3 regions of the Paenibacillus sp. MB22_1 genome follow, and region 3 is predicted to be linked to each of the others. Evidence: predicted binding sites of a transcription regulator. Region 3 holds the regulator's gene; each other region holds the start of a gene.
The links. The regulator LexA, encoded in region 3, represses DNA repair genes until DNA is damaged. The targets are predictions, from matches to a motif close to CGAACATATGTTCG.

Region 1 (7,079 bases), 370 kb from region 3:
CAAGTAATGAAAAAGCGGCCCGCGAGGGGCCACTTTTCAGCATAACCTTTACTTGGCGTATTCAACCGCCCGCGTCTCGCGGATTACGGTTACTTTGATATGACCTGGATAATCCAGTTCATTTTCAATCGTCTTCGTAATGTCACGCGCCAAGCGGAATGCTTCCGCGTCGTCAATCTTATCCGGCTGCACCATCACGCGAACCTCGCGGCCCGCCTGAATGGCAAACGATTTCTCGACGCCTTCAAACGATTCGGAAATTTCCTCAAGCTTCTCCAACCGACGAATGTAGGTTTCGAGCGTTTCCCGGCGCGCCCCCGGTCTTGCTGCCGACAATGCATCGGCTGCGCCAACCAACATGGCAATGACTGAGGTGGCTTCGCAATCGCCGTGGTGAGAGGCAATGCTGTTGATAACCACCGGATGTTCTTTATACTTCTTAGCCAATTCCACGCCGATTTCGACATGAGATCCTTCCACTTCATGATCAAGCGCTTTGCCGATATCGTGCAGCAAACCTGCCCGTTTGGCAAGAGTGATGTCTTCGCCCAGCTCTCCAGCCATTAATCCGGCCAGATAAGCGACTTCCATCGAGTGTTTCAGGACGTTTTGGCCGTAGCTTGTCCGGAACTTGAGACGTCCCAAGATCTTGATCAAATCCGGGTGCAAAGCATGTACGCCCACCTCGAACGTAGCCTGCTCGCCATATTCGCGAATCCGTTCGTCCACTTCTCTCCGGGATTTCTCGACCATCTCTTCGATCCGTGCCGGATGAATCCGTCCGTCTGCCACCAATTTCTCCAAGGCGGTCCGGGCGATTTCGCGGCGAATCGGGTCAAAGCCCGACAGGATCACCGCTTCCGGCGTATCGTCGATAATGAGATCGATCCCGGTCAACGTTTCGAGTGCACGAATATTCCGGCCTTCCCGGCCGATAATCCGTCCTTTCATTTCTTCGTTTGGCAGTGTTACGACGGAAACCGTTGTTTCCGCTACATGATCAGCTGCGCAGCGTTGAATGGCCAGCGTAATGATCTCGCGGGATCTCTTATCCGCTTCTTCCTTCGCTTGCTGTTCAATATCTTTGATCATCTGCGCCGTTTCATGGCGAACTTCCTGCTCCACGTTGTTCAATATGATCGTACGGGCATCTTCCATGGTAAGGTTGGAAATCCGTTCGAGTTCCTGAACCTGACTCTTATAGATCAAGTCGATTTGTTGCTGGGTTTCTTCGATCCGTTTCTCTTTGCTGACCACTTGCTCTTCTTTACGTTCAAGCGATTCTAATTTTTTATCCAGCGACTCTTCTTTTTGCAACAATCGTCTTTCTTGTCGTTGTATTTCATTCCGACGTTCACGAATGTCTTTATCAGCTTCGGCTCTCAGCTTATGGACTTCGTCCTTAGCTTCCAGAACCATTTCCTTTTTCAGTGCTTCCGCGTCCTTCCTAGCATTCTCCAGGATTTGGCTGGCCGCGTGCTCTGCACTGGAAATTTTAGCTTCGGCAAGAGACTTGCGAATAAAATACCCGATCACGAACCCAAAGAATAAAGCGGCTGCAACGAGAACGATCCAGATTACTGTGTGCATCTGTTCACCTCCCCGTTGTTTCCTCCAAGGCATTCCTTGGGATGTTTGCAGTTGTAGTTACTTTTCGTTTCTTAGGTTCATCATTCCATACAAAGAATTCATGACTTGCCCTTTCAGCTCAGCACTTCATGCTGCAAAAGCATGACTCTTCCGCAGTAGCCTAGCGGACGCACTTTGCCTGATTGGAGAACATAAATCCTATACCCTCAGAGCCATAATTTTGGAAGGAAAAAAAGGGCCCTCAAGGTATGGACTCAAATTCATTTTATTATTTGTGAAAAGATATTGTCAAGCAAATGACAGGAGTTCACTCGCCCTGTTATTCTTCGTCCCATTCATCCATTCCATGCATTTCTTCACGGTTTCCGAGTTCGCGCATGACCCGGGACACGACGCTTCCACTAAAACCACGGCGCTGCAGGAACGCCCCGGTTTTGCGTTTTCGGTCAAGCATTTCACCTGTGGTTGATCGCCACTTCTTCATGCCCAGCTGCAGGGCGCTCTCAAACTCGTCCTCTTCGCTGACCTCGCCAAGCGCCTCCTCGATATACGCCTTGGAAATCCCCTTCTGGCGCAATTCATGCTTGACCCACAGCTTCCCTTTTCCGCGCAGCTTCACGCGTTGAGAAGCCCATTCCTGAGCGTATGCGGCGTCATTGACGTAACCTTCCGACTGCAACCGGGCAAGCACATCCTGAATCGTCTCCTCGGCCCAGCCTTTCTCTCCCAGACGTTGTGCAATTTCATAGGTTGTCCGCGGTTTTAAGCTTAAATACTTCAACGCGTCGGCATACCCTTGCTGACGCTCATCTGCTGCTACGATTTCCTCCAGCTCCGCTTTCGTAAATACCGCACCTTTAATCATGCGGTATTTGATCATCACGTCCTCGTGAACCTCCAGCGTATATGCCCCAAAAGAGATCCGATAACGATGCTTCGGCCGCTTTAGCATCAACACGGACGTGATCGCAAGCTCTGTGTCCTTAGGGAAAGCGTCCAATCCGGCAGGGATTTCGCCTTCCGTCTCCTCTCGGTTCGAATCCCAGCCGGTATCCCGCGGCCGCGGCTCCCAGAACGCCTCGTCGGAGATATCTACGATATCGTCCTCTCTCCGTTCGCCAGAGTTAGCTCCATCTCTTCTTCCCGCAGCCTTCCTGCGCGATTGTCCCCACGTACTCACGTCCTATCCCTCCTGTCTATGCCCTAGGCGATCCATCCGCTTCCTTAAGTACTGCAAAAGCGCCCTGACCCGGCATATTGCCGCGGTCAGAGCGCTTGATAATTACGGCTTAACAAGCTTATTCATCTGCGAACAGCGCTTGCTCTTCTGCAAACTCCGCTTCCAGCTCGCTGGCGGAAGCCGAAGCTACTGACGTCGTCAGATTGCTGGATTCGCGGATCTTCTGCTCAATTGCATTTGCAATCTCCGGATGTTCCTTCAAGAACTGCTTCGCGTTCTCGCGGCCTTGTCCCAAACGTTCGCCGGCATACGAATACCAGGCGCCGCTCTTATCCACGATATCCAGTTCCGTCCCGAGATCGATAATGCTGCCTTCCTTGGAAATGCCTTCTCCGTACATAATGTCGATTTCGGCCTGTTTGAAAGGAGGCGCAACCTTGTTCTTCACAACCTTGATCCGCGTCCGGTTCCCGACCATGTCGTTGCCCATCTTGATCGTCTCAACGCGGCGTACATCCAAACGAATCGTCGAATAGAATTTCAGCGCGCGGCCCCCCGGCGTCGTCTCTGGGTTCCCGAACATGACACCGACTTTCTCACGCAGCTGGTTGATGAAGATCGCAATCGTCTTCGACTTGCTGATTGCCCCCGACAGCTTCCGCAGCGCTTGAGACATCAAGCGGGCCTGCAAGCCGACGTGCGAGTCCCCCATTTCGCCTTCGATCTCCGCTTTAGGTACCAATGCCGCAACGGAGTCGATGACGATAATGTCCACTGCGCCGCTGCGCACGAGTGCTTCAGCGATCTCCAATGCTTGTTCCCCCGTATCCGGTTGGGACAGCAGGAGTTCGTCGATGTTGACACCCAGCTTGCTGGCATAGGAAGGATCCAGCGCATGCTCGGCGTCGATGAAGGCAGCTTGTCCACCGATCTTCTGAACTTCAGCGATCGCGTGCAGCGCTACCGTCGTTTTACCGGAAGACTCCGGCCCGTATACTTCAATAATCCGTCCGCGTGGAAGTCCACCTGTACCAAGGGCGATATCCAGAGCGATCGATCCACTTGGAACGATCTCGACCTGCATATGCGTCGATTCTCCAAGCTTCATAATCGAACCTTTACCGAATTGCTTTTCTATTTGGCGAAGCGCCATCTCCAGCGCTGCTTTACGATCTGACAATCAGCTCACATCCTTAAATGTTATATAAATCATTGAATACTTAAAGTTACTGAATTCAGTATACTTCGGACCTCTCGTAACTTCTTTCGTATATCATTGTACCTTGTTTTGGAATGTTTGCCAAGCGTTTTTTCGAACATACATTCGCAAAATTTCTCCACCTCCCAAACCGCTGACTCTCCTCTCCCTATCCCTCTTTTACCGTAAGGGAGGGCCCCCAAAGGCCTGCTGCCCTTGGGAATCCGTAAACTGGACAAACGTTGTTGTGACTGAGGCGCTTCTTAGATGCTCTATTGTGCGGTGAATCGCTGAGTTTGTTACTTGACAGACCTCTCCTGCTCCTAGATGCGGGTACTTTTGGAAATGTGCTACCAGGGTGGTGGCGCGGTACATGGTGCGTTACATGATATGTTGCATAAATGCGTTACATAGTGCGTTGCATAGTGCTTTAGTGCGGTACATGCGCTACATAGTGCGTTTGCATAGGTTCGTTACTTGGGGGTCACATGCTGCGCTACAACTTGATATGTATGAAATTTCATATATAATTCGTCGAAATGAACTGGAATCGCGGATTATGTTCGATTTTTCATATATATTTGCTCGTATCGACCACTAGCCTTGCACCAAACCTGACATGAGAAATTACAGAAAAATTGTTTGTAAAATATCCTAAATATGGTTGCTATTACTGGTATTCTTCTGGTTGCTCATAAAAAAATCTCCTATTGTTAAGGTGTAGGCATGTTACCCACTCCATAACAGAAGGAGACCATAGCATGGGTAACAATAACTCAAAATCAGTCATTTGTAAATGCCTAAATTTGCTGAATGTCGGAGAATACCGCGGCCTGCTTGCCGACCATCGCACTCGCAAACTTACAACCGGTAAAGCCATTCAGATTTTTGTGGAGTCTCAGCTTGCAGGGCGTACCAGCTATGATGAAATCTCGGAACACCTTCGCATCATGCCGGATCTGCAGGACGACCATCTGAAGTCGATCAGTGCCTCTCAGCTTTCACGAAAGATCAAGCAACTCCCGACGGATCTGTTACAAGCGATCTTTCTCTGCAACATCGCACGCATCCAGGAGATCACCAAGCAGAAGCAAGGGATCCCGAATATCGGCAAGCTCCGGATTCTCGACTCCACCGTGCTTACCTTGCCTACCCTAGCTGGACGCTGGGCGTACTGGAGCAAAGAGCAAAATGCGGTCAAGATCCATACCCAGCTCGTGGTGGCCGATCGCGAAACGGTGTTTCCCGGCAAGATCATCAACAGCACAGCGGCGGTGAGTGATCAGGAAGTCGCTCTTGATCTGGTGGTGGCGGACGATGCGATTCATGTGATGGATCGCGGGTATATCCAGTACGAGCTATATGAATCGCTGATTCACCAACAGATGAGGTTTGTGGCCAGATTGCAGACCAAGAACAAGGTGACCATCCTCCATCAGCGAGCGGTTCCTGAGGGTTTTCCCATCACGATAGATGCGGACGTCGAGATCCAGTGGAACGATAAGCAGAAGCAGACGCATTACCTCCAAGCCCGACTGATCGAGTTTACGGATGAGCAGAAACGGACCTACCGCTTGCTGACCAATGTGCAGGATCGCTCTGCCCAAGAGATTAGCGAGATCTACCGCTATCGATGGTTGATCGAGTTGTTCTTCAAATGGATCAAGCAACATCTGAGGCTGGTGAAGATCTACAGCGCAAACCAGACCGCCATCTGGAACCAAATCTATCTGGCGTTGATCGCGTACAGCTTGGTGCTGTTGATCAAGTTAGAGATGCAAACGGATCTAAGCTTATGGCAGATCTTGAAACGCATGCGCTTATATGCTGAGCGATCGTGGGAAGAGTTTCAACAAGCTGTGTTACGACCGCCGTCTCGGCCATCCAAAGGCCGGCGTAAGAAAGGGCGGCCAGGAAGGCCGAGAAAACATCCGTTGAAGCTCAAGAGCGTCAAGATGGTACTAGAGTAACCGAACGATTCATCTACTAATTTTTGGTAACATGACTACACTTCACGTCCTGTTACCCTTTTAGCACATTGGCGGGAAATAGAAATGGAAAATTTTAATACAATAAGCTGATATAACTAATATTAACAATTAATTAAATACCATGTCACTTTAGATGCAAGGCTAGTGCGTATCGACTCAATAGTGCTGGATTATATTCGATTTTTCATACATATCACGTAAATTTGCTCTTACGGAGCACTATTATATATGATTTTTCGAACAGATTCTCTGCCCCCACCACGCGCACGCACCAAAACGAGCCTACCGACAGCCCGACCTTTCTTATTTTCCTATTTACTTGCTTGTTTGTTTGCTTACCGGATTACCAGATACTTACTTTCTACTGCTAACCAGCTAACTAGCTTATTTACTTGTTATAGTCTCAAGTAGTGGTGTAAAATTAGCCCGGGCTTCTTGACAAAGGAAGCCACGGTATGATTTCTACTAAAGTGAAGCCAATCACCTTTAGAAGGAGGATCACACCGTGACTTCTATAGATAGAATGTCACTTTTAGAGCTGTTGCGCAAGTCCGGAATTGATGGTGATGTAGATTTTCTTAAAGAGGCTTTGAACGTTCTGGTTCATGCACTGATGGAGGTGGAGGTAGCGGCACAAATCGGTGCAGAGCGTTATGAACGCAACACAGACAGAACCAACCATCGAAATGGCTATCGACACCGTGAATGGGATACACGCGTAGGAACACTCGATCTAAGAATCCCAAAACTACGCAAAGGCACTTATTTTCCTTCGCTGCTTGAGCCTCGAAAGCGTGCAGAGAAAGCGCTGCTTTCCGTGGTTCAGGAGGCATACGTTCATGGCGTCAGCACACGGAAAGTAGACGAACTCGTAGAATCGCTCGGCATGAAGGGCATTAGCAAAAGTGAAGTCTCCCGGATCTGCAAAGAGCTGGATGAAGTCGTACTGGCCTTCAAGGAGCGTCCGCTCGAAGGGCAGTTCCCTTATGTTTGGTTGGACGCGACATTCCCGAAGGTGCGTGAAGGCGGCCGTGTACGAAGTATGGCACTGGTTGTAGCCATTGGGGTTCGGGAAACCGGAGAACGAGAGATCCTTGGTTTTGACCTTGGGATGAGCGAA
Region 2 (7,079 bases), on a different contig from region 3:
TTAAATACATTTTCAGACATATCGAATTCCTCCGTTTTTACTTTTTAAGAGTTGTCTCACTCTCTATAAAATACAAAAAGCCTCTGACCTGATAAGCAGTCAAAGGCTATCTATTGCGTTGCATTAAATTTCGAACTACATGCCTGCTTAGCGCTCCCTGTTCCTCCCTCCAGTGCCCCTCAGCCCATTCGCCAAAGTGACACCCACCACAGCCGGCGCTTCAAAGACTGTTCATGGTGCGCACGCGCATGCCCTGAGTTTTAAGGATCATCCTCCTCAACTTCAACCTCTTCCCATGTATAACTCACATTTTCTCTGATCCATTTTCGTACCGCTTCATCCAACGACTTTTTGACCTCTGTTTCGTTTGATGCTTCCCATGAAATTTGAAGATCAATATCGTATGTATCTTCATCATCTTCACCAAAGTTAAATTGAATACGCACGTTTTTTGTTATCCTCAATCATTTCATCTCCTCCTGAATTCCATGGACTCTGTATTTTATATAGATTAAGAAAGAAGACCACCCGCTAAAATCGCGAAACCCTTGATACATAAGCATTTTTCCGCATTTTTGGGTGTCACCTTTTCGTGACACATGTGTCCCCTTTTGGTGACACCCCCTGCTCGCAAAAAACCTGTATTTTTTTGAACTGTATTATTTTCCCTTCTGCTTTTTTACAACTTCCAAAAACTTCTTTCTCTTAACCAACTTTCCATACTGACTATGTGGTTCAACAATGGCTTTGATCGGCAGTTTCACTCCAGACCTTTCCAAGATGTTGTAATGAATCATCAGTTGGACAATCCCACTTTGAAGCCTATTTTTATCCCCACAGCATATAATCTCTGGATTCAAGAAAAACGGACGCCGAGTGACATGACGTCCGTAAATTTTTAGTTCATGAACATTGGCGAATTCATACATAATCCCTTTTTCAATTAATGCAGATATCATTTCACTTGTCTTTTGCCGACTTCGCTTCAGATATGTTGCAATCTCCGACACGGAACAATATTGCCCGGATGTAGGATCGACAATAGCATTAACGTTCATTTTGAGCATTGGGGCAAGCGTAAAGATAAAGCTAAACTCAGCACTGGTTAAATATTGAATCTGACATAGATAAGCTATATTTTCATCAATGGTTTGAGAGAACCTTGTTTGATTTACTGCTCTCTGCCTTTTGCGTACAATCATGAACCCTTGTTCATTAGCCTTGGCTTCTTCATCATTGACCTTACTTAGATCAATCTCAGTTCGCCTTTTCACCTTCAATTCTGCCTGTTGAAGTGTCTGCTTTAACGTCCCAATCTTATCCATATACCTTCCTCTGCCCTGTAGGAATACTCAGCATATTACTCTCAATCCGCTCACTTAGTGCTGTATTACGCTGCACCATCTTGTTGTTGCTTATAGCCATACTAAGTGCCTTGCGAGTCCCTATCATGACACAAACCCTCTCTGCTCTCGTCAGGCCAGTATAGATCAGATTTCGAGCCAACATAACGTAATGGCTGGTAGAGACAGGCATAATAACTACAGGGGCTTGTCCACCTTGAGCCTTGTGTATGGTAATGGCATAGGCCAAGAGCAAGTCCTTTAGTTCGTGCTTACTATAGACCACTACTTTCCCGTGAAAATCACAAGCAAGCCCTATTTCATCCGTCAACTCACCACTTTCATTTTTGATGGATATCGTACCAATTACCGTCCCTATATCACCGTTTAATACCTGTTTATCATAATCATTCTTAGTCTGGATAACCTTATCTCCTTGACGATAGATGCGCCCAGCGGTCTTTATCTCGGCTTTATCTAATGCCGGTGGATTCACCGCCGCTTGGAGTGCATTATTTAATTCTTCCGTACCAATAACCCCTTTTTTCATCGGTGAAAGCACAAGAATGTCTTCCAACCTATACCCCTTGTCCAAGAATCTTAGCACACTAAGTACGACCAGATGAGCAATTCGTTCCGGCTCGGGCTGCTCGATGAAAAAGAAATCATCTTTGGTTTTATCAATGACGACCTGCTCACCATGATTTATACGATGAGCGTTCATTATAATTTGGCTTTCTTGGGCTTGACGAAAGATTTCTGTTAGACGTACATGAGGAATACAAGCAGCGATCATGTCATGCAGCACATTTCCAGGCCCCACAGATGGAAGTTGGTCGCTGTCTCCTATAAGAACCACTTTTGTATTTGGCCCGATGGCTTGAAACAAGTTATATGCAAGCTGCAAATCCTTCATTGACACTTCGTCAATAAATATCAGATCAAAGGGCAGAGGCATATTCTCGCCATACTCCGGCTCAGCACCAAGACGGAATCCAAGCATCATATGAATAGTGGAAGAGTCCATGCCTGTTAGCTCTCCAAGTTTACGAGCCGCACGGCCTGTAGGCGCACATAGCCCAATGGTTGCTTCTGGATAGTGCTTTTTATAGATGTCAATCATGGCCTTTACCACAGTGGTTTTACCTGTGCCTGGATTGCCGGTAATGATCAACAATTGTTGCCTGAACAGTTCTCGAACTGCCTCACGTTGCTTTTCAGCCAGTACAATTCCGTGTTGCAGCTGATACTCGCGAATCATCGGTTCTAAAAAAGGCATAGCTCTGCCACTCCGGGTTGCCATGCAAGCCAGCTTATGAGCAAGTTTATTTTCATAGATATACAGGTGCTTCGGATAAATCCTATCTTCTTCCCAAACCACTTGTTCATGGGCAGCCATCAGTTGCAGTTCTCTTTCAATGTCCTGCTCTGAAACTCCCCTTAAAAGCTCCTTAGTACGCTCAATCAGATCACGCTCAAAGACAAAGCAGTGACCGCCTCCATAGCACATTTCACCAAGAACATGTTGCAACGCTGCGTTCAGACGATACGGTGAGTCCATACTAATACCAATTGCCATAGCAATCTCATCGGCCTTAAGAAACCCAATTAGCCGAATCTCAGTTAGCCGGTAGGGATTGCGCCGCACTATATCTACGCACTCTTTACCCCACTGCTTGTACATCTTGGTGACAATATCCGCAGAAATTCCGTAGGGCAACAACGTCATCATAATCTGCTGAATTTCAAAATTGCTTTTAATGCTATCTGCAATTTTAACTGCACTTTTCGTGCCAATCCCCTTAATACCCATTAGACAAGCGGCACCCTCATGCATAATTCGTTCCAGTGCCCGATCACCGAGCTTTTGAACGATCAATTCAGCAGTTTTCACTCCGCACCCTTTGACGAATTTAGAACTGAGGAAGGAAATAATCTGGTCCTTGGTTTTAGGCAAAGGCCGCTCCCAGTGATCTACAGCAAACTGTAGTCCATATTTGGGGTGAGTCTCCCACTTACCATGAACAGTAATCCGCTCCCCTTTGTTTACTCCGTAAAGATTGCCTTTAATGGCAAAGGGTTCACCGCCGTTTTCCGGCTGCCAACGCGCTACACCAAAGGTATCCTCCTCACTCAAACTACCGTTACGTGGATGGATGAAGTACACCACATGGCCTGTGCTCGTTTCTAGTAATGGTGCTTCCATCAGCTAACACCTGGCTCACGAAGATATTTAAACAATAAAGTTATCAATGATCGCGGTGATTGCAGCCATTTGCTTTGAAGATCAACAGAGTATATAATTTTGTCCAAAAAGGTTCTTGGAAAACTCACAATTTCTTTGTTATTTCTTACAAATGCTCGTACCCTTTCAGCCATACGATTCTTAAGCTGCTGAATACCACTCAGTTCCTTCGCTACTACTCCAACCGGCTCTTCATAAACCTTTTCAACCAATACATTCATCTGTTGTTCAGCAACATCCAAAGCTTTTAGTGCTTGCGCGCGCTCTTCCTTAGTCTTGGCCATATTGACTTCATGCAGAGCATTCTTCATATTTTTCTCAACTTCATCGACTTCATTAGATGCCGATGTTTCTTCAACAGGGACTGCTATCTCAACTTGTTGTTCTTCTGGTTCCAGCCCGAGCATTTTTTGAAACTCATCAGCTCCGATAACTTGTCCAGAGCCAGTAAATTGTTTTATTACTCCGGGGATACTCTTGATGAGATGCCACACATCGACAGGTAAATGCGCCGAGCAATTATTTTCATCGACTGAGTAATTCATTTCAATAAAAATATAACCGGGCATAATAGCACGTTTAATCTCTTTTCCAAGCTTTCCCTGACCGAGCAATCGTCGAGTAGTTGTTGTAAATGTATGTACTGCCTTGATCCAATTTTGAGCGGATTCATTTCGAGCAAACGCCCACTCCATCAGCTTTTTAACATTGTTCTCTTTACCAGTCATAACCTGTATTGCAAACGCAGCTCCCATCAGAGTACCTCCTTCATCGTTTTACTTACTACATAGCTTTTTCTTGCTTTGCTTTTCGGCTAGCTTGAATCTCAGCAGCGTATTTGATATTTAAAGCTGCCAGCATTTTGTGCAGCTTATTCCAAGCTTTTTCAGATAAACCAGGGTTATATGGTTTTGAGATTTGCATTCTAATAATCGCCTCCAACAAAGTTTCTATAAAGAATACTTTTTTGAAATTATGTTTTCATTTAGTTTACTTTTGAGGTAAAAAAATATCATCAGGATACATATTAAAAAATGCTGCTATTTTTACTGCAAGATCATAGTAAAGTTTCCTTTTACCGTTCTCGATTTGCCAGTAGTAAACCTTACTTATCCCTACAGCATCAGCGACTTCCTGACAAGTTTTATTATTATTTTTTCTTATTTGCTTTAAAGTCAAGAGCACTATGCAGCACCTCCTTGAATAAACCATTAGTGAACTATACCCAGTATATGTTAGCGTTTAGTGAATTGTCAATGAATAATTTCTATTTAGTTAACTACATTGAAGTTAGCCGCTCGTTAACTTATTATTAAGTTAATTGAACTTGTTCTGGAGTGATTAAATTGTCTTTTCCCTATCGTTTAAAGCAACTTAGAAAAGAGCATAAGTGGACACAAGAAGAGCTAGGTGCAAAACTGAACCTAACTAAAGTTTCCATTTCAGGTTATGAAAATGGAAATAGAACTCCTGACATGGACACCCTCATAAAAATATCAAACGTCTTTAATGTGTCTATCGATTATCTCGTAGGAAAATCAGATGTACGTTCTGTTGATTCACCCATTATTTCCGGACAAGTCTTGAAGAATTCAATCACTAATTCTCCAAAGCCACCACTTCTTGAACAAATTTTTTTCGATGGTTTTTTAGAGGCTTCAAACGAAGAAAAGGAAGAAATTATTCGCTACTGGCATGAAGAAATCAAAAAGAAAAAGAAAGTACCTCCTACAGAAAAAGACACTGACGAATCCGCTTGGGATTTGAAAGATAAATAATTCTATAGCCCTTTAGGGCTTTTCTTTTACAGTTTAAACAGAACATACGTTCCGTTTAAACGTGTTTTCAAAGCTTAGAACACCATAATCACCAAGAAAAAGGACGATGTTTCATGAACTTAAACTTAGAGCAGCAAGTGAATAAACTCTTGAATTATCTCAATATCCACTACCCACACGAAATCGACATCGAAGCCATCGCTTATGCTTGTAAAGCCGAAGTCTTTCCAACTTCAATCCGCAGTCATTGTATCGCCCATCCCACAAAAATAGGATGGAGCGGTTTATATATCAACGATCAGTTATCTCTGCCTGAATGGCGACAGACCGTAGCCCATGAGTTGTGTCATCATGTTCTACATGTAGCCTCCCACTTAGAAATATCGAACTTACATATCCAGCGCCACGAAATACAAGCAGCACATTTCGCAGAGTATCTGCTTGTACCCCTTCACATGATCAATCATGACGATATTGCACACATCAATTACCTTGATGAAGGTATTCGCTGGATTGCTGAAGAATTTGTCGTTCCACTCGACTTAGCCAAAAATAGATGGGAAGCCTGGAATGCACAAAACATTAATGCTTAAGGAAGCGATGTATAAATGCGTGTTGCTATCTATATTCGTGTATCAACAGACATGCAAGCAGAAGAAGGTTTTAGCATTGAGGGGCAACGTAGTCGTTTAATCAGCTTTGCAGAATCACAGGATTGGGTCATACACGACTTTTACGTTGATGATGGCTATTCAGCAAAAGACTTAAAACGCCCAGATATGCAGCGTATGTTGGAAGATATGGAGAAGAAACTGTTTGATGTTGTTCTCGTTTACAAACTCGACCGCCTTACTCGTTCCGTAGGCGACCTACACTCCCTACTTAAAACATTTGATCTTTATGGCGTGAAGTTTAAGAGCGCTACAGAGATTTTTGAGACGACGACAGCAATGGGGAGGTTCTTTATCACCCTTGTCGGTGCAATGGCTGAGTGGGAGCGTGGGACGATCTCAGAGCGTGTACGCTTCGGAGTCGAGCAAATGGTTGCGGAGGGGCGACGTCCAGGTGGCGTAGTGCCCTATGGATACACGCAGGACGAGCAACTCATTCCTGAAGAGGCTGCACTGATTCGTGAAGTCAGAGATTTGTATATGAGTGGTAAAGGTTATAAATCTGTGGCTATGATTATGAATCGCTCGGGTAAGCTTCGAAGAGGGCGAGAGTGGACTGATGCTACCGTTGCCTACACATTAGAGAACCCATATTACGCAGGTATCATTAGGATTGGTTCAAAGACCCCTGCTGGTACATACGTTAACAGCAAACGAGATGAGAGGGTAAAGTGCGTATATGGTAAAGGATCACATGAACCTATTTTTACTCAAGAGGAGTATGAAGAACTCAAGAAATACATGAAACGGAAATCTCAAGGCGGATTCAGCAAAGTTGGTGAATACTGGTTTAGTGGCGTTTTACGTTGTGGTCGTTGTGGAGCAGCTATGTTTGGACGATTGACAACAAAAAGAACAACAACCAAAGGGATTGTCCGTACTCAATACTATATTTGCTCTAACCGTCATCACAGTAAGACGTGTGATCTCCCTATCTTTCGCCAGACACACATCGAACATTTGGTGTTCCAGTACATTAATCAAATTCAAGAAGATATGGAAAAACTTAATGAAGAGGCTATGAAAATATTTGCTGATGAAG
Region 3 (7,079 bases):
TTGGAGAGCAATATCCAGCACCTTCGGATCAGTGGTGTCGATCATGAGCGGGACTTTCACTTTTTTGACGACCAATTCCAGGAACTTCTTGATATCCTCCGCTTCATCCCGATCCGGGTCCTGTACGCACACATCAACTACCTGTGCCCCGTTCTTCACTTGCGCCCGGGCGATTTCCGAAGCTTCTTCGTATTTGCCCTCCACGATCAGCCGTTTAAATTTGCGCGAACCCAGAACGTTTGTTCGTTCTCCAACCAGATAAGGCCGATTGGCCGATTCGATATAGACCGGCTCAATGCCGGAAAGTGCCGGCAAATGGCTGCCTGTCAGCTCGCGTGGTCGGTAATCCTTCAGCGTGTTCGCTAACGCTGCGATATGGGCAGGCGTCGTTCCACAGCAACCTCCGGCAATATTCAACCAGCCCTGCTCGGCAAAAGCGGACATCTTCTGCGCGAGCGAATCCGGGGACTCATGGTAGATGCCATTTTCGTCTGGCAAACCGGCATTAGGGTGACAGCTGACCGCCGCTTTGGCTAGTCCGGATAAAGTGCGGATATGGTCGCGCATGAACTCCGGACCCGTTGCGCAGTTGAGTCCAATGGAGATGGGATTCAAATGCTCCAACGAAATGTAGAAGGCTTCGATATTTTGCCCCGCCAGCGTCGTCCCCATCGGCTCAATGGTGCCGGAGATCATCAGCGGCAACGTTATTCCGGTTTCAGCAAAAGCCTGTTTGATTCCGATACTCCCTGCTTTCACGTTCAGCGTATCCTGTGAAGTTTCCAGCATCAGCGCATCAACGCCGGCTTCGATTAATGCCGCTGCTTGCTCTGCATAGCTGGCCGTCAACTCGTCGAACGTCACGCCGCCGGTAACGGACAATGTCTTGGTCGTTGGTCCCAAGATGCCCACCACGTAGCGCGGATGATCCGGGGTACTGTATTTTTCCGCGGCTTCAATCGCCAGCTTGGCCGCAGCCATATTGATTTCACGTGCCTTATGCGGAATATCGTATTCAGCCAGCACGACGGATGTCGCGCCGAACGTATTCGTTTCGATCAAATCAGCACCTGCTGCGAGATACTTCTCGTGGATGCCACGGATCACATCCGGACGGGTGAGCACGAGCATTTCGTTACAGCCGTCCAGCTCTTCACCGCCGAAGTCGGCTGGAGTCAGGTTCTCCTGCTGAATCATGGTGCCCATGGCGCCATCGAGGATCAATATTCGTTCTTTCATTCTTTCGAGCAGGCTTGGTTTACTCATGTTCATGTCCCTCCCGTAAAACGTTAGAATATAGTTTAACAGAATAAAGCGTTGAAGAAAAGAGAGTTCCGCGAAAACTCCCAAGCTCTGTACCCAATTTAAGATATTGTTCTCCCATCGGTCATCCCCGAATTAAAATCCGAACAACCTAGAAATCCTTATCTTTAAAAGTTCGGAAATTCGCCTCATTAGGAGGACATAATAATGAAAAAGCCGCCTTCTCCAAAAGGAGAACAGCAGCTTCCTTACCGATGACCACCGATTCAGTTGTCAGCTTATTCCACCGTGAATTGCTTCGAAGGCATGGAGTGCTGATCGCGAGCCGTCACATGGGAAATCACTTCATAAGTCCCGGGCTCCTTGAATGTATGCTCCAGCACATAGGTTCCGTTACCGGCACTCTTCACTTTGACCTGATTGTGCTTCGCGTTATCGTCCGCCGTATTCCAAAATTCGAACATGACTTCCTTCGCATCGTCCACGTTCTCGCCGTGGTGGGTCACTTTGGCCGTAAACGTTACCGGTTCACCAGCTTTGGCTGCGGATGGCGTTACGTCAAGCTCGACTTGAATCGGCTCCAGTGACGTATCCACCGCTGAAGCAGACGGCGATTCACTGCGGCCGCATCCCGCGACAACAATGAACGCAAGCACGATGGCTACAAGCAGCCCGGTTTTTCCCTTGATTCGCATTCAGATTCCCTCCTTCCACCGCCTAAGAATGCCTCACTGCTTGTTTGCTTCAATCCAAACTCGCGTTATGCCAATTTCTCTAAGAGGCCATGGAGTTCGGACAAATGTTTGATCTCATAATCCGGTACGATATCGCCGGTAAGCGCTTTGCCGTCCCGATTAATCCAAACGGCCGTCATCCCCACGCTAAGCGAACCTTTGATATCCGTCGTCAGCTTATCGCCGACCATGATCGCTTCATTCGATTGAATCCCTAACCGTTCCAGAGCATGCCGGAAAATGGACGGATCCGGTTTCCCCTTGCCGAAATTTCCGGAGATCACAATCTCATCAAAATAAGGCGCCAGCTCAGGCACTCCGTCCAGCTTCTCCTGCTGCAATGCCGGACAGCCGTTCGTGAGCAATAGCAGCTTCACCTTGCCTTGCAATTCCTTCAGCACTTGAAAGGTCTCCTCATACACATGAGGCCGGGCACGCCGTTCGCGTCCAAACTGTTCCGCCAATTCGCCGGCCAGCTCCTCGTCATCAACGCCAAGCGCAAGCAGACCGCGCCGCCAGGATTCCTTGCGATAGGTTGGAGCTAACTGCTCCAGCTGACGGAATTCCGGTTGTTCTCCGGCAGAGAACGTCGCCCATAACCCCTCAAACGGATTGATTCCAATCATCGTCGTGAAAGGATACGTTTCGTAGGATTCATACAGCCCCCGCGCTTCCCGGCGTACGGCTTCTTCCAATTGCTCGGGGTTTAATCCATTAATCTTAGACGCAGCGCTTTCACACGTTGCAGCAAAGGCTTCTTTTACGCTCCGTTCATCCCAGAGCAGCGTGTCATCCAGGTCAAAACATACCGCCTTGATCGTCATTCGTCCCAACCCTCTCCATTCATATCGCAAGTGTATTGTAAAAGGATTATTCCTTCTCCAGCTTCACATGATGGGTGTCAGCATACAACTGCAGGCGCGCAGCCATCGCTTCCGTATCAAAACGGTTGCGGGTGCGGTAGAACACCCACTTCGGTTCCCGCGTCTTCGGTTCAATGACGATTTTGTTCCGGCTCACCTTGATCTTACTGATGTTACCGGCATCCAACATCCGGTCGCGGTTAAACTTCGAAGTGTACAGCCAGCTCTTGTTCACGCGTAAATATGGCTTACGCAGGAAGATCACCAGGGCCAGTACGAAATACAAAAAGATCGTCGCCCAGAACAATACCGAGTTCACTTCCTCTGTATTACCGATCAACCCGACGATGGCATACAGCAGAGCTAACAGAACCAAGGCGGTAGGCAAAATGAAATTCCGCCCTTTAAATACGTCGCCTTCCCCATTTGCTCCAAGCGAAGTACGAGGGTTCCGCGTCCCTTGTCCGACATTGGGACCTTTGCCTTTCTTATACATTCTTCGTTGATTGCGTTCTACTTTTCGGTCAAACGACCCCATACCTGTTCCTCCCTATTTATCTACAATCTCGATTGACTCGAGCTGTTGCCGAAAATTTCTGCGAACGTTTTGCAGATACGTTTCCCGAAGCTGGGCTCTTTCCAAGATCTCATCTTGCGATAATCCTTCTTGTTTCGCTTTGCGAGCCAGCTCGTTAATCCGCTTAACCAAAGCATCAATATCCATAATTCCACCTGCTTCTTTATATACTATGCTTCCCATGATGTCTCACAGGGCATTAATTCTTACTTTGACATGAGAAAAAGAGCTTGTCAAGGCGCGGCAACCCCTGCCGGAATACCTTGGAACAAGCTCTGTTCGAATGAATCGGTAAACCTCTGATCATGATCTTTGTAAGCATCAATTATCTGCTCGGCAACATCAACGTATCCCCGGCTTGAATCTCGCTGCTGCTCAGCCCGTTCGTCCGGATCAGCTTCTGAACATAGACCCTTGTGTCCAGGCCCTGCGGCTTATGTGCCACGGCAATTTCCCATAACGTATCCCCTGGCATAACCACGACATATTCCGGCCGATTTGCTCCCTCAGAGCTATCCGAAGAAGCAGCAAAGGCTTGTACCATTCCAGTACATGTGATGCTGAAGATGATTAAAAGCAGGGCCATTTTGGACAATCTACTCTTAAGGAAGACGTTCATATGTAAACTTCTCTTCACAGGGCGACGAAAAGAAGGTTGTTCATAGATGCTTTGATAAGAACTATATTTCAACATTTCACCATCACTCCAAACAAGTGTTCTGTGTTAATGTAATCAATATAACACGAACACTTGTTTGATTCAATAGTTTTTTCGAACAGTTGTTCCTGTTTTTTTTCGGAAATAGTTCTCGTCTCCCAAACTATTTAGAACTAATGTTTGTACGAACGGCAGTTCTATGTTATAATTTTTCCAAACGTTACTAAATGGGGTTGATCCGTAAATGTCTAAGGTATCGAGCCGGCAACAGGCCATTCTTGAGTTTATTCGCAACGAAGTACGCGCTAAGGGATATCCTCCTTCGGTCCGAGAGATTGGTGAAGCCGTCGGATTGGCTTCCAGTTCCACCGTTCACGGCCATTTGGACCGTCTGGAGAAGAAAGGCTTCATCCGCCGCGACCCGACGAAACCGCGCGCCATTGAATTGCTGGGTCAAGAGGAATCGGAGAATTACAATTTGTTTGCGCACAGCGTGACCCGCGTTCCTATTGTTGGGAAGGTCACCGCAGGCGTGCCGATCACAGCGACAGAGAATATTGAAGATTATTTTCCGCTGCCAGAGCACTATGCAGCTGATGGTGACATCTTTATGCTTTCCGTGGTTGGCGACAGCATGATCGAAGCTGGAATACATAACGGGGATTATGTGATTGTCCGCCAACAGCAGACGGCGAACAACGGTGATATCGTTGTGGCCATGACGGAGGATGACGAGGCAACGGTCAAGACGTTCTATAAAGAAAGTGACCATATTCGCCTGCAGCCGGAGAATTCGACGATGGAACCGCTTCGTTTGAAACATGTAACCATCTTGGGCAAGGTCATCGGCTTGTTCCGCGACCTGCACTAATCCGAACTCTTCGTTAATAGAAGGCGAAACGAAGATACGAAATCCGAGCAGGACGAAGCGATGGGGTGACATCGGCTTCGTCCTCATTTACTTTTAGAGAACTTGATGACTTCCCCCTCCTATTCCCATTCGAGATTCAGGAAGCTCACGGGATGGTAGCCGTTTTTGTCTCGGCGACCGCGTGTGCCCCAGCCTAGCCCCGAACGCTCCGTGATCCACCATTGCTTTAACCGATAGCGCCGACGTTGGTATCTTTTTAATTCGGTTACTGTCATCTACATTAACCTCCTTATTTCATACCTATAAGTTGTCCCAATTCAGGATAAATCATGGCATGGTTTCGAAATCCAAAAACTGTTATTCATTCATCATCCGTTTCAATAAAAAAAAGCCAGCACCCCGCTTGAATTGCCGGGTGCTGGCTTGGCTTGTTAACACCGATTAATACAACGTTATATATTGATCGCGTTCCCATTGATGAACTTGGGTCCGGAAGATATCCCATTCGATCTCTTTCAGTTCATAGAAGTGAGTCAGCGCATGATCTCCGAGCGCTTCGCTGATAATTTCGCTGCGGAGCAATTCGCCGAGCGCTTCTTTCAAGTCGGCTGGCAGACTTGGGATGCCTTCTTCCACCCGCTCTTCTTCAGACATCACATAGATGTTGCGGTCAACCGGATCAACCAGCGGCAGCTCTTTCTTAATTCCATCCAGTCCGGCTTTCAACATAACGGCCAGAGCCAAGTATGGGTTAGCAGCCGGGTCCGGGTTACGCACTTCGATCCGGGTGCTGAGACCGCGGGAAGCCGGAATCCGAATCATCGGACTGCGGTTACTCGAGGACCAAGCCACATAACAAGGGGCTTCATACCCAGGCACGAGACGTTTATAAGAGTTCACGGTCGGGTTCGTGATCGCTGCGAATGCGCGGGCGTGCTTCAGAATGCCCGCCATATAATGACGTGCTTCTTTGCTCAAGCCCAACTCATCGTTTTCGTCATAAAATGCATTGACATTGCCTTTGAACAGCGATTGGTGACAGTGCATCCCGGAGCCATTCACGCCATACAGCGGCTTCGGCATAAACGTTGCATGCAGTCCATGCTGGCGGGCAATCGTCTTAACGACCAGCTTAAAGGTTTGGATTTGGTCTGCAGCTTTGATCGCATCAGCATATTTGAAGTCGATTTCATGCTGACCTGGTGCCACTTCGTGGTGAGAAGCTTCGATTTCAAAGCCCATTTCCTCCAGGGTCAATACGATTTCGCGGCGGCAGTTCTCGCCCAAATCCGTAGGAGCCAAGTCGAAGTATCCGCCTTGGTCGTTCAACTCGGTTGTAGGGTTGCCTTTATCATCGGTTTTGAACAGGAAGAATTCCGGTTCCGGACCAACGTTCATTGCGGTGTAACCCATTTCCTCAGCTTCCTTGAGCGCACGTTTCAGAATCGCGCGTGGGTCGCCGGCAAACGGAGTTCCGTCAGGCATATATACATCGCAAATCAAACGTGCAACGCGATCCTCGGTCACCCAAGGGAAGATTACCCAAGTATCCAGATCCGGGTAAAGATACATATCCGATTCCTCGATACGGACATACCCTTCAATGGAAGAACCGTCAAACATCATTTTGTTATCCAGCGCTTTTTCCAATTGGCTGACCGGGATTTCCACATTCTTGATCGTTCCCAGCAAATCCGTGAACTGCAAACGGATAAAACGTACGTTTTCTTCCTTAGCGATACGTAAAATATCCTCTTTGGTGTATTGCGTGTTACTCACCCTAACCTCTCCCAACGTTTAGATTATTTTTTGAAAAACCGAGACAACTCGCCTTGGAGCAAAGAGACTTGTCCCGGTTTGCTCCCTGACACCAGCTGTTGCTTCAACATCCGGTAGATTTGGGAATCCGTCATTTCCTTTCTCTTCTCCTCCGTGTCCTTCGTGATGACTGTCGCATCCTGGGACTCCCGAGACATCGGATTCATGACCTGCTTGATCCCCGCGATATTGACACCTTTATCGATGAGACTCTTGATTTCCAGTAACCGCTCGACGTCATTCAAGGAAAACATCCGCTGATTTCCCGAGGTACGTGCGGGTACAATCAATTCAT

Region 1: a site for LexA is predicted at 4,084-4,097, ahead of recA (recombinase RecA). Genes of this name have one in related genera too.
Region 2: a site for LexA is predicted at 5,406-5,419, ahead of ACL02P_RS23750 (ImmA/IrrE family metallo-endopeptidase). Genes of this name have one in related genera too.

Annotation. Positions count from the first base shown of each region.
Region 1 covers NZ_JBLADV010000001.1:1,648,771-1,655,849, forward strand. Annotated here, with positions in the region: gene rny (ribonuclease Y) at 49-1,590, opposite strand; gene ACL02P_RS07675 (regulatory protein RecX) at 1,910-2,770, opposite strand; gene recA (recombinase RecA) at 2,889-3,950, opposite strand; gene ACL02P_RS07685 (IS4 family transposase) at 4,730-5,938, shown strand; gene ACL02P_RS07690 (IS256 family transposase) at 6,483-7,079, shown strand, end outside.
Region 2 covers NZ_JBLADV010000002.1:2,637,243-2,644,321, reverse strand. Annotated here, with positions in the region: gene ACL02P_RS23790 (stage V sporulation protein S) at 1-20, opposite strand, end outside; gene ACL02P_RS23785 (hypothetical protein) at 261-446, opposite strand; gene ACL02P_RS23780 (hypothetical protein) at 660-1,325, opposite strand; gene ACL02P_RS23775 (ATP-dependent RecD-like DNA helicase) at 1,318-3,549, opposite strand; gene ACL02P_RS23770 (transcription termination/antitermination NusG family protein) at 3,549-4,343, opposite strand; gene ACL02P_RS23765 (hypothetical protein) at 4,372-4,512, opposite strand; gene ACL02P_RS23760 (helix-turn-helix transcriptional regulator) at 4,579-4,773, opposite strand; gene ACL02P_RS23755 (helix-turn-helix domain-containing protein) at 4,935-5,366, shown strand; gene ACL02P_RS23750 (ImmA/IrrE family metallo-endopeptidase) at 5,480-5,959, shown strand; gene ACL02P_RS23745 (recombinase family protein) at 5,975-7,079, shown strand, end outside.
Region 3 covers NZ_JBLADV010000001.1:1,276,109-1,283,187, reverse strand. Annotated here, with positions in the region: gene metH (methionine synthase) at 1-1,266, opposite strand, end outside; gene ACL02P_RS05945 (FixH family protein) at 1,542-1,958, opposite strand; gene ACL02P_RS05940 (HAD family hydrolase) at 2,024-2,821, opposite strand; gene ACL02P_RS05935 (hypothetical protein) at 2,868-3,398, opposite strand; gene ACL02P_RS05930 (DUF896 domain-containing protein) at 3,411-3,584, opposite strand; gene ACL02P_RS05925 (LysM peptidoglycan-binding domain-containing protein) at 3,763-4,023, opposite strand; gene lexA (transcriptional repressor LexA) at 4,340-4,966, shown strand; gene ACL02P_RS05915 (hypothetical protein) at 5,086-5,241, opposite strand; gene glnA (type I glutamate--ammonia ligase) at 5,408-6,745, opposite strand; gene ACL02P_RS05905 (MerR family transcriptional regulator) at 6,769-7,079, opposite strand, start outside.